2 regions of the Frigoribacterium sp. UYMn621 genome follow, and region 1 is predicted to be linked to the other one. Evidence: predicted binding sites of a transcription regulator. Region 1 holds the regulator's gene; the other holds the start of a gene.
The links. The regulator HrcA, encoded in region 1, represses chaperone genes, less so after heat shock. The targets are predictions, from matches to a motif close to TTNGCACTCGNNNNNNNCGAGTGCNAA.
Positions count from the first base shown of each region.

Region 1 (6,031 bases):
GCGACGACCTCCGCGAGAAGCGCAGGGTCCGCTGCGGCCAGTTCGGTGACGTTGGCGAACTCCGCGGTCTTCGGCACAACGAGCAGGTGCACGGGGGCCTTGGGGGCGATGTCCCGGAACGCGATGATCCGCTCGTTCTCGAAGACGATATCCGCCGGGATCTCGCGCGCAACGATGCGTGTGAAGAGCGAAGGCTCGGCTGTAGTCGACATGTTCCAAGGGTAAACGACGCCGCCGACCCGCGGATGGGCGTTCGCTACCAGCGCCCGAGCCGCGCGTTGAGCACCGCGACGGCGGCGGGACCCGCGGTCGAGGTGCGAAGGATCGTGCCCCCGAGACGCACGGATGTCGCGCCAGCGGCCTCGAGACGAGCGAGCTCCGAGGGCGAGATGCCGCCCTCCGGCCCCACGACGAGCACCACATCCCGATCGTCGGGCTCGAGCGCGCTGAGGGCGAGCGTCGCGGTGGGCTCCAGCAGGAGCATCCGTGTGACCTTCGCCAGCGCGACGAGCACGGAGAGAGAGGCGAGATCCCCCACCTCGGGCACCCATGACCGAACCGATTGTTTGCTGGCCTCCCTCACGATCGCGCTCCAGCGATCATGCCCCTTGCGCACCTTCGCGCCCTCCCACTTGACGATCGACCGCTGGGCGGACCACGGGATGACCCCATCGACCCCGAGCTCGGTGGCCTGCTGCACGGCCTGCTCGTCGCGGTCCCCCTTCGCGAGCGCCTGGACGAGCCAGATCGCCGGAGAGGCCGGAGGGGTGTCGAGAACCGCCGAGACCTCGACCACGAATTCGGTGTGCTCCGCAGAGACCACCGTGCCCGAGATCATCAGACCCGCTCCGTTGCCGATCGAGATCGACTCGCCGGCGGCGATGCGGCTCACCGTGACGGCGTGACGCGCCTCCGCTCCCCCGATCGTGATCCGCTCACCGACGGTCGCGGAGAGCAGTTCCTCGCTCAGATAGAAGTGGGCCATGCGATCAGATGTTGAGGAACCGGTCGCGCAGCTTCTGGAACAGTCCCTGCTGGAAGTGCGTGAGCGTCGGCGTCGCGGCCTTGCGAGTGCTCGCGAACTGCTTGATGAGGTCCTGCTCCTTGTGGCTGAGCTTCACCGGGGTCGTCACCTGCACCCCGATCTTGAGGTCACCACGGCCGCTGCCGCGCAGGTGGGTCACGCCGCGATCTTTGATCGTGATGACCTCCGCGCTCTGGGTGCCGGGCCGGATGTCGACCGCGACCTCACCATCGAGCGTCTTGAGCGTCGTCCTGGTGCCGAGGATGGCGTCCGTCATCTGCACTTCGAGGGTGGCGAGGATGTCGTCACCGTTGCGGCTGAACACGTCGTGGTGGCGCACCTTGATCTCGAGGTAGAGATCACCGGAAGTACCACCGGCCGGGCCGACCTCACCCTGGTTGGGCATCTGCAGGCGCAGTCCGGTGTCGACCCCGGCGGGGATGTCGACCGGGATGCTTCGGCGCGCGCGAACGCGACCCTGGCCCTGGCAGGTGGGGCAGGGGTTGGGGATCACGGTGCCGTAGCCGCGGCAGGTGCCGCACGGGCTCGATGTCATCACATTGCCAAGCAGGCTGCGCACGGTGCGCTGGATCTGCCCGCTGCCGTGACAGATGTCGCACGTGACCGGGGTGGTCCCCGGCGCGCAGCACGAGCCGTCGCAGGTCTCGCAGAGCACGGCGGTGTCCACCTCGATATCGCGGGTCGTGCCGAAGATGATCTCTTCGAGGTCGACCTCCACTCGCACGAGGGCGTCCTGTCCGCGTTCGCGGCGCGAGCGTGGCCCGCGGGTCTGCCCGCCGCCGAAGAACGACTCGAAGATGTCGCCGAAGCCGCCGAAGCCCTGCCCACCCTGCCCGCCGAAGCCGGTCTGGGGGCCGAGGTCGTACTGCTGGCGCTGCTGCGAGTCGGAGAGCACGTCGTAGGCGTGCGTGACGAGCTTGAACTGCTCCGAGGCATCTGCCCCCGGGTTCACGTCGGGATGCAGTTCCCGCGCGAGGCGACGGTACGCCTTCTTGATCTCATCGGTCGTCGCGCTGCGGTCGACACCGAGTACTTCGTAGTGGTCAGCCAATCAAATTCCCTTTGGTCTTCAGTCCTCGCCGAGCAGGCGGGACAGGTAGCGGGCGACAGCTCTCACGGCCGCGATGTTGTTCGAATAGTCCATGCGGGTGGGGCCGATCACGCCGAGGCGTGACACTTCCCCACCGGAGGTCGCGTAACCGGTGGTCAGCACCGAGGTCTCCCCCAGGCCGAAGGAGGCATTCTCCTTGCCGATCGACACCGAGAAGCCGTTCTGGTCCGGTTCCATCTCGCCGAACAGCCGCAGCAGCGTCACCTGCTCCTCGATCGCCTCGAGAACAGGGTAGATGCTGCCGCTGAAGTCTTCCTCGGTGCGCACCAGGTTCGCGGTTCCGGCCATGACCAGCCGATCATGACGGTTGGCGAGGACCTGCTCGATGAGTGCGGAGGCGATGCGGCCGACGGCCGGGGCTTCCGCCGGCGAAAACTGCTCGGGCAGCTGGGCCAGCTTCTCGGCGGCCTCCGCAAGCCCGAGGCCGCCCAGACTGGCATTCAGCCGGGATCCGAGTTGGGAGAGGAAGCCCTCCTCCAACTCGTCCGAGACGTCGAGCAGGCGCTGCTCCACCCGGCCGGTGTCCGTGATCAGCACGGTCATGACGCGAGACGAGGCGAGGCGCACGAGCTCGACGTGACGGATGCGTGAGCGCGACAGCGAGGGATACTGCACGAGCGCGACCTGGTTGGTGAGCTGCGACAGCAACCGCACCGTGCGTCCGAGCACCTGGTCGAGATCTGCGGATGATCCGAGGAAGGTCTCGATCGCGGTGCGCTGCGCCGGGCTGAGCGGTCGCAGGTCGGCGAGCTGGTTCACGAAGACGCGGTAACCCTTGTCGGTGGGGATGCGCCCGGACGAGGTGTGCGGCGCCGCGATGAGCTCTTCCTCCTCCAACAGCGCCATGTCGTTGCGGATGGTGGCTGCCGACACTCCGAAGGAGTGGCGATCCACGATCGACTTGGATCCCACCGGCTCGCGCGACGCGACGTAGTCCTGCACGATGACGCGTAGCACGTCCAGGCCTCGCTCCGACACCATGCTCACCACCCCGCTCTCTCCGTCACCGCTGCGTCACCCTGCCCACACTTGGCACTCCTGTGTTCAGACTGCCAATTGTACCGTGACCCACCCAGACGAAGGCATTGCATGCATGCCGAGGAGGGCGCTACCTTATGCATGTGCTCGTGCAGTGCCCTCAACAGAGGGCCGAGCGAGACACCGCCCGAAGTCTTTCCTTGCCAGCTCGCAGGATCGATCCGCTCACCGAAAGGCTCTGCACATGACCGACCCCATCTCCACGCCGGCTGCACCGCAACCGGCCGCGCCCCTCACCGAGGCCGAGGACCGCCAGTGGGCGTCGTTCGCACACCTCGGGGGAATCATCGGCTTCCTGCCCTCGCTGATCATCTGGCTCGTCTTCAAGGACCGTGGTCGTTTCACCAACAGTGAAGGCAAAGAGGCCCTGAACTTCCAGATCACGATGGTGGCCGCGTACATCGTCGGATCGATCCTGAGCGTCATCGTCATCGGATTCCTGATCACTCTCGCCGCGGCGATCGTCTCGATCATCTTCTCGATCATGGGCTTCCTGAAGGCCAAGGACGGCATCGCGTACCGTTACCCCTTCGCGATCCGCCTCATCAAGTAGTCCTCTTTCGCCACAAGCCCGGCCGCGCGCGGCCGGGCTTGTGTGTTTAATGGGCGCATGTCAGAAACCACGCCGAACCCCTACCAGACGCCGACGCCATTCAGCCCGAGCGACGAGAAACTCTGGGCGATGCTCGTTCACCTCGGCGGGATCTTCTTCCACTTCCTGCCGGCACTGATCGGTTATCTGGTCCTGCGCGACCGCGGTCCGTTCGTGCGCGAACACACCCGCACAGCGCTCAACTTCCAACTCACCGTTCTTCTCGGCTACGTCGTCGGACTGTTCACCCTGTGGCTGTTCGTCGGCGCGATCATCATCCTGGCCGTCGCCGTGCTCGACATCGTGTTCAGCATCATCGCCGCGGTCGCCGCCAACCGGGGTGAGTGGTACACCTACCCCGTTGCCGTGAAGTTCATCTCGGCCTAGGGCTACTCGAGCAGCCGTCGCACCACGGCATCGGCGAGCAGGCGTCCGCGCAGGGTCAACACGAGCGAGCCACGGACGGCGGATGCCCCGTCGACGAGACCGTCGCCGATAAGCCCGGCAACGGCGGTGCGCGCACTCGCCGGGAGCTCGGCGATGACCAGTCCCTCTCGAATCCGCGTGCCGAGGAGCACACTCTCCACCCGCCGCGTCTCGTCATCGAGGGTCTCTCGCCCGGCACCGGGAGACAGACCGGCGCCGATCCTGTCGGCATAGGCCGCGGGATGCTTCACATTCCACCAGCGCACTCCGCCGACATGGCTGTGCGCCCCGGGACCGATCCCCCACCAGTCATGACCCTGCCAGTAGGCGAGGTTATGCCGCGACCGGTGCTCGGCGAAGTCTCCCGGCGACTCACGCGCCCAGTTGCTGACCTCGTACCAGCCGTAGCCGGCGGAACCGAGCAGCTCGTCCGCCAGCTCGTACATGTCCGCCTGCAGATCCTCGTCGGGCTGCGCCACGTCGCCGCGTCGGATCTGCCGCGCGAGCTTCGTGCCATCTTCCACGATGAGCGAATAGGCGGAGAGATGGTCCGGTTGTTGGGCGATGGCGTGCTCGAGCGACACTCGCCAATCGTCGAGGGACTCCCCCGGAGTGCCGTAGATGAGATCGAGGCTCACCTCCAGTCCGGCGTCGCGGGCCCACTGCACCACGAGAGGCACCCGATCGGGGTCGTGGGTGCGCTCGAGCGTCGCGAGCACGTGCGGCACGGCCGACTGCATGCCGAAAGACACGCGCGTGAAACCCGCGTCGGCGAGGGATCGGAGGTAGGCGGCATCCACCGAATCGGGGTTCGCCTCGGTCGTGACCTCCGCGCCGTGCGCCAATCCCCAGGTCCCGGCGACCGCGGCGAGCATCGCGGTGAGATCGGCGACCGGCAACATGGTTGGCGTGCCCCCGCCGAAGAAGACGGTGGATGCCTTCCTGCTCGGCAGCTCCGCTCGATCGAGGATGCCCCGGGCGAGAGCCACCTCGGCGATCGCCTGGCCGGCATAGTCCGTGCGCTTGGCCCCGCGAAGTTCGTCGGAGGTGTACGTGTTGAAGTCGCAGTACCCGCAGCGCACCCGGCAGAACGGCACGTGGAGATACACCCCGAAGTTGCGTTCGGCGGCACCCACGGTGACGGATTTGGGCAGCGCGCCGTCTGACGGCGCCGGATCGGCGAGCGGAAGCGCGCTCGGCATCAGGCCCCGGTGGTCGGCGAGAGCGTGCCGGAGAGTGATTCGAAGTATCGCCGGGTGTAGTAGGCCTGCGAGAAGCGGAGCACCGGGTAGACCAGCCACCAGAACGCATTGGCCGGCCGCGAGAACGCGCTGATCTCCAGCCAGACCGATCCGTCCTCCGTCTGCTCCACGATGAACGACTCCTCGCCGCTCTCGGGATGCCCCGGGAGTGTGCCGTACGCGAAACCCCGCCGATTCACTTCGTTCACGACGTAGACCACCCGCGCCGGGGCGGTCACCTGGAACGGCCCGAAGGGGATCTCGAGCACCACAGAGTCGCCAGGCACGATGAACGGGGCGCCGTCGGGACCGAACACCACCTCGTCCCCGAGCACCGTGTCCGCCACCGGCGCACCGGCCTCGTCGAAGGCCACGGGTACGTAGGTCTGGTCGCTGACCGCGGCCGGAACATCCGCCACGTCGACACGGAATCCGCTCGTGCGCTGGATGCCCCAGGACATCACCTCGGTCCAGGCGTAGTCCCAGCGCGCGTCACCATGGCCGATTCTCATGCGCTGCCGGAACGGCCGGTAGCCCGAGGGTGACTTGGTGAGCAGGTCAGCCGACTGGGTCGCTCC
Region 1 is NZ_JBEPTM010000007.1:91,262-97,292, forward strand. Features, by position in the region: gene ABIB54_RS12685 (HIT domain-containing protein) at 1-212, opposite strand, end outside; gene ABIB54_RS12690 (16S rRNA (uracil(1498)-N(3))-methyltransferase) at 257-985, opposite strand; gene dnaJ (molecular chaperone DnaJ) at 990-2,096, opposite strand; gene hrcA (heat-inducible transcriptional repressor HrcA) at 2,115-3,137, opposite strand; gene ABIB54_RS12705 (DUF4870 domain-containing protein) at 3,379-3,747, shown strand; gene ABIB54_RS12710 (DUF4870 domain-containing protein) at 3,805-4,173, shown strand; gene hemW (radical SAM family heme chaperone HemW) at 4,176-5,414, opposite strand; gene ABIB54_RS12720 (DUF1990 domain-containing protein) at 5,414-6,031, opposite strand, start outside.

Region 2 (6,031 bases), on a different contig from region 1:
TCGCGGCGGAGCGCTGCGCGGCTGCGGGAATCGAGCTGCGGATCCCCCCGCTGGCCCTCTGCACCGATAACGGAGCGATGATCGCGGCCATTGCGGCGAGGCTGATCGAGGCCGGCCACGGACCGTCCGCCCTGTCGTTCGGGGCCGACTCCACCCTGCCGGTCACGGTCATCCAAGCCTGACTCGAGCACCGGGGTCACCGGCGTGCTGTTTGACATGCCACCACTGCGGTGAAATGCTGTGAATCGCCTGACACCGACAACGTTCTCAAAGGAGCAACCATGACTGACCCCGACAACGGTGCCGTGCCGCCGGTACCGCCGCCAGCCTCGCCCGTGACTCCGCCCGTCGCGCCTCCGGTGATGCCGCCGGCTCCTCCGGCCGGGGACGGCTACACGACTGCCCCTCCCGCCTATGCCGCTACGGGTGTCGTCGGCCCCAAGAAGACCCTCAGCCTCATCGGAATGATCGCGGGAATCGTCGGCCTTCTCGGTTTCTGGGTCGTTTTCATCCCGATCGTCGGATCGGTGCTGCAGCTCTTCATCCCCGGCGCCGCGCTGGTGCTCGGAATCCTCGGTCGCAAACGCGAAGGTGTGCAGGCCAAGGGATTCTGGATGACCGCGATCATCACCGGAATCGCCGGCCTGGTCATTGCGATCATCGCCCTGATCGGCTGGATCGCCCTCTTCGCCATCGGCGGAGCCAACGGCGCGTTCAACTCGAACAACTACTAGTCGCCTCGGTTTCGACCGATGAGGGCCCGTCTCCTCCGGGAGACGGGCCCTTCGTCGCTTTCCCTCCCCGGTGCCGGCAGCCCGACGGCTCAGGAGCGGAAGGTGACTCGCTCGCACAGGAGTGCGGTGTGTCGACCCGCGACGCGGGTGAGCACCAGCGTCGCGGACCGCGGGCCGTGGAGCGAGAGCTTGCGCCGGAAAGCCGCGGGATCGACATCCACTCCGCGCTTCTTGATCTCGAGCGAACCGATGCCCCGTGCCGCCAGCTCCTTCTTCAGCCGACGTTCGTCGAGCGCAAAGGTCTCGACCACACGGAAGCACGCGGCAAAAGGCGTCTCGATGGCGGTGTCAGAGGTGAGGTAGGCGATGCCGTCGCTCAGCATCGTCGCCCCGATGCGCCGGCCCAGATCGCCGATCAGTCGGGAGCGGATGACCGCCCCGTCGGGCTCGTACAGGTAGCTGCCGAGCGTGCCGGTCTCGACATCCGTGCTGTCGCCGGTGGAGGCGAGCTCCGCGGTGCCGTGCTCCCCGATCACGAGCGCGGAGCGGCGGATGCCCGGGCGCGCGAGGCTGCCGAACCAGAGCCCGAGCTCGACCACGTCGCGATCAACGGACACCCACTGCGCCTCGGCCTCCGCCGGGATGAGGTCGCGGTCGATCCCGGGTCCGAGTTTGATTCCGGTGGGCAGTCGGTCGGCGATACCGAAGGCGAAATCGAGCGTCGGCGAATAGTCGGCCGGGTCCGAGAGGCGCGAGGTGTTCTGGTGGCCGGCGGTGCGTCGGGCGGGGTCGAGGTAGACCCCGTCGAAGCCCTCGAGATCGAAGGTGGTGACGTCGGCGTGCTCGACGGTGGCATTCGGCCAGAGCGCGAGGTTGTAGGCCGCGATCGCCGCGGTCACCTCGTCGAGTTCGACGGCGGTCACTTCGAGATCCAGCGAGGCGAGAGCGAGCGCGTCGCCCCCGATCCCGCTGCCCAGGTCGGCGATGCGCAGGAGTCCTGCGGCCTGGAACCGACCCGCATGAAGGGCGGCTACGCGCAGCCGGGTCGACTGCTCGAGCCCGGCCTCGGTGAAGAGCATCCGCCCGGCGAAGGGCCCGAACTTGGCCTTTGCCTTTGCGCGTAGCTTCGACTGGCTGAGCACCGCTGCGACGAGGCCGGGGGAGTGACCGGCGCGGCGGAGGTCGTTCACCGTCTTCAGCACATCCGAGTTCGACTGCCATTCTGGCAGCGAATCCAGGAGCCTCAGGCCGTCGCCGGAGAGCAGTTCGACGAGCTCTGAGGAATCCATCGACCCACCGTACCAAGCCGTGGATTGGCACTCACCTTGCAGGAGTGCTAACGCGCGGCTAAGCTACATCTGGCACTCTCCTCAGGAGGGTGCTAACCCTCCAGATTTCGAAGTACTTCCAAGAAAGAGGTCAACCGTGGCAGTCTCCATCAAGCCGCTCGAAGATCGCATTGTCATCAAGCAGGTCGAAGCCGAGCAGACCACTGCGTCCGGTCTCGTCATCCCGGACACCGCGAAGGAGAAGCCCCAGGAGGGCGAGGTCGTCGCTGTCGGACCGGGTCGCATCGACGACAACGGCAACCGCATCCCCCTCGACATCGCCGTCGGCGACAAGGTCATCTACTCCAAGTACGGTGGAACCGAGGTCAAGTACGGCGGGGAAGACCTGCTCGTGCTGTCGGCTCGCGACGTGCTCGCGGTCGTCACGCACTAGGACCACTTCTTCGTGGAGGGGCCCATTTCCGATCATCTCGGAAGTGGGCCCCTTCTCTTTTGTGCCGTAACATCCCCATGATGCCCAGCTCGCGATCCCCCGAACAGTCCACGGAACGATCCGGCGTGGCGATGGCCGTCGCTGCCTACGCGCTCTGGGGCATCCTGCCGCTCTACTTCCTGCTGCTCCAGCCCTCCGGCGCGTTCGAGATCGTCGCCCTGCGCATCCTCTTCTCCCTCGTGTTCTGCGCGATCATCATCACCGTCACGCGCAAATGGCCGGCGCTCGTCGCGATCCTTCGCCAGCCTCGCATCGTCTTCACGATGGGTCTCGCCGCGGTCTTCATCTTCGTCAACTGGCAGGTCTACGTCTTCGCGACGCTCGATGGCAAGGTGATCGAGGCATCCCTCGGCTACTTCATCAATCCCATCGTCACTGTTCTCCTCGGGGTGATCTTCCTGCGTGAGAAGCTGCGGATCGCGCAGTGGATCGCCGTGGGCACGAGCCTCGTTGCGGTCGTGGTGCTCGCATTCAACTACGGCGCATTGCCGTGGATCTCCCTCGTGCTCGCCTTCTCCTTCGGTCTGTACGGGCTCATCAAGAAGCGCGTGGGCCCAGCGGTGGATGCCGTGAGCGGCCTCACGCTCGAAACGGCCTGGCTCGCCCCGGTCGCGATCGTGCAGCTGGCGGTCGTCGGCACCAGCGCCGGCCTCACCTTCGGCACCGTGAGCCTCGCCCACACGGTTCTCCTGGTGAGCGCCGGGGTCGTCACCGCGGTTCCGCTCCTGCTCTTCGCGGCCGCCGCGCGACGACTGCCTCTCGTCTACCTGGGGCTCACCCAATACCTCGCGCCGGTGCTCCAGTTCGTGGTGGGAGCTTTCGTGCTGGGGGAGGACATGCCGCCGGCGCGCTGGATCGGATTCGCCCTCGTCTGGGTGGCGCTCACGATCCTCACCGTGGACATCTTCGTCGCGGCGCCTCGGGCCCGTCGCGCCTCGCTGCCGGCCCGGTGACCGAACTGTAGGGTTCGACATACCCGATCTACCCGAAGGACCATCATGTCGCGCTCCCGAACGCTTCCGGCTGCCCTCTCCGGAGTAGTACTCAGCCTCGCGCTCGTGTCCTGCTCTGTCGCACCCCCGACGCCCGTTCCTCCGGTGCCGTCGGCCTCATCGACGGCCGCACCTTCCGGCGACGGAGTTCTGCGCATCGGAACACTCTTCCCCAGCACCGGCACACAGTCCTACCTCGGCGGCGCACAGGCCGCGGGCGTCGCGGTTGCCGTCAAGGAGATCAACGATGCCGGTGGCGTGCTCGGCAAACCCGTGGAAGTGCTCGCACGAGACTCCGGCGACGTGTCCACTGCAACGATCGAGGCGTCGATCGCCGAGCTCGTGACCGCGAAGGCCGACGTGCTGATCGGGCCGTCGTCATCGGTGCTGGCCGAGAGAGTCATCCCGAAGCTCGTCGCGGCGAAGCTGCCGATGATCTCGCCGGCCGCCACCTCCGCGCGCCTCAGTTCGGTGGCATCCGGCGGCTATTTCTTTCGCACGATCGGCTCCGCCGCTCTCGAAGGGGGCGCTCTCGCCAAGACCATCGGTGGAGGAAAGGCACGCATCGCGATCGTCTACTTCGACGACGACATGGGGCGGGCGATACTCGGCACGATGCGAGCAGCGCTTGCGGCGACCGGAGGCCTGGTTGGCGTGCAGAAGATCGATGCGGCGACGAAGGACCTGGCTCCCATCATCGCCGCGGTGAATAGTTCGAAGCCGGACGACGTCGTCTTCGTGAGCCCCTTCAGCGCAATGGCGCAGAACACGGCACTGATCACCCAGCTCACGGCGGCGGGATTCGGCGGAGCGAAGCTGTGGCTGACGGGACAGAACACCGCGGACTATTCCCAGGCCGTACCGGTCGGCACCCTGGCAGGCGTCAACGGCATCCTGGAGGGGGCGCAGCCGACTCCCGCTTTCGCCGCGCGGGTAGCGGCCGTCGCACCGGCGGTCACCGATCTGCAGTACGCAGAGGAGTCCTATGACGCCACGATTATCGCCGCGCTCGCGGCGACGGTCGCCAACGATGCGAGTGGCGCGGCGATCGCGGCCCACCTGCGAGAGGTGTCAGCCGGGGGCATCGAGTGCACCACCTACGGCGAGTGCGTCGATGTGCTGAAGACCTCCACCGACATCGACTACGACGGGATCTCTGGCGCCACCACCTTCGACACGAACGGTGATACCAGCCCGGCAGCATTCGGGCTCTATCGCTACGACGCGGCCAATCGGTTCAGCCGAATCGGCACGGTGATCGCCGGGTGAAGCTGGGAGTGCAACTCGCTGGATCGACCCGTGCGGCAGGTCGTGGTGACCGAGGATGCCGTCGATTCGACGGACCTGCACGAAACTACAGTTTGATCACGTTTCGACCCAGAGCGATCTTTGCTTGCGATTCGTCTCCACGCTACCGATAACATTACCGCACTATCCCCGAAATGCCAGGCGCAATGTCGCGCTCCGGCAGCATGGAAGCATGGAAGGCAGAATCAATTACATGAAGCACTCACGAATCATGGTCGGCTTAGCAGTCGCCGCAAGCCTGGGAATGGCTTTGTCGGGCTGCGCAAATCAGGCCGCTCCCACCGGAGGTAGCACCGCCTCGACAGGGTCGAAGGTGAGCCTCCCCGCCGTGACATCCGTTCCCGTCCCCGCGAACGCGGTACTGCCCGCTGGCGACGGCAAGGCAAAGTGCGATCCTTCGACGACCCTCGCCTACATCGGCGCAGAGACCGGACCGAACGCGCAACTCGGAATCAACATCTTCAACGGTGTCCAGCTCGCGATCGACCAGCACAACAAGTCAAACGCGGACTGCCAGGTGAAGTTCACCAAGTTCGACACCGAGGGTTCGCCAGACAAGGCGACCGGCCCGGTCACCCAGGCGGTCAACACCCCAGCCATCGTCGGCGTGGTCGGACTCCCGTTCTCGGGCGAGTCCAAGGCCACCGGAAACATCTTCGAGCAGAAAGGCCTCGTGCACATCACGCCTTCTGCAACGGCGCCCTCGCTCACGACTAACGGATGGAAGACCTTCTTCCGCGGTCTCGGTAACGACAGCCAGCAAGGCCCGGCTGCCGCGAGCTTCGTTCTTGACAAGCTCAAGGCGAAGAAGGTCTACCTCGTTCAGGATGACTCGGAGTATGGAATAGGCCTCGGCGAAGCGACCAAAGCGGGCCTCGGCTCGAACATCGCCGGCACCGACAAGGTGACCACCGGCCAGAAGGACTTTTCGGCCGTCATCTCGAAGATCATCAACTCCAAGGCTGACGCGGTCTACTACGCGGGCTACTACGCCGAGGCCGCCCCTTTCGACCAGCAATTGGTCGCTAAGGGCTTCAAGGGCGACTTCGTCGGACCGGATGGAGTAAAGGATGACCAGTTCATCAAGCAGGCGGGCGATGCTTCTTCGAATGCGTACTTCACCTGCCCGTGTATCCCGGGTGAGCTAATCCCGGACTTCGCAACGGCTTACACCGCTGCGTTCAGCGCCGCGCCAGGCACCTACTCGATTGAGGG
Region 2 is NZ_JBEPTM010000002.1:199,306-205,336, reverse strand. Features, by position in the region: gene tsaD (tRNA (adenosine(37)-N6)-threonylcarbamoyltransferase complex transferase subunit TsaD) at 1-182, shown strand, start outside; gene ABIB54_RS04985 (hypothetical protein) at 282-734, shown strand; gene ABIB54_RS04980 (THUMP-like domain-containing protein) at 824-2,023, opposite strand; gene groES (co-chaperone GroES) at 2,160-2,456, shown strand; gene rarD (EamA family transporter RarD) at 2,534-3,469, shown strand; gene ABIB54_RS04965 (ABC transporter substrate-binding protein) at 3,515-4,777, shown strand; gene ABIB54_RS04960 (branched-chain amino acid ABC transporter substrate-binding protein) at 5,010-6,031, shown strand, end outside.
Region 2: a site for HrcA is predicted at 2,048-2,074, ahead of groES (co-chaperone GroES). Genes of this name have one in related genera too.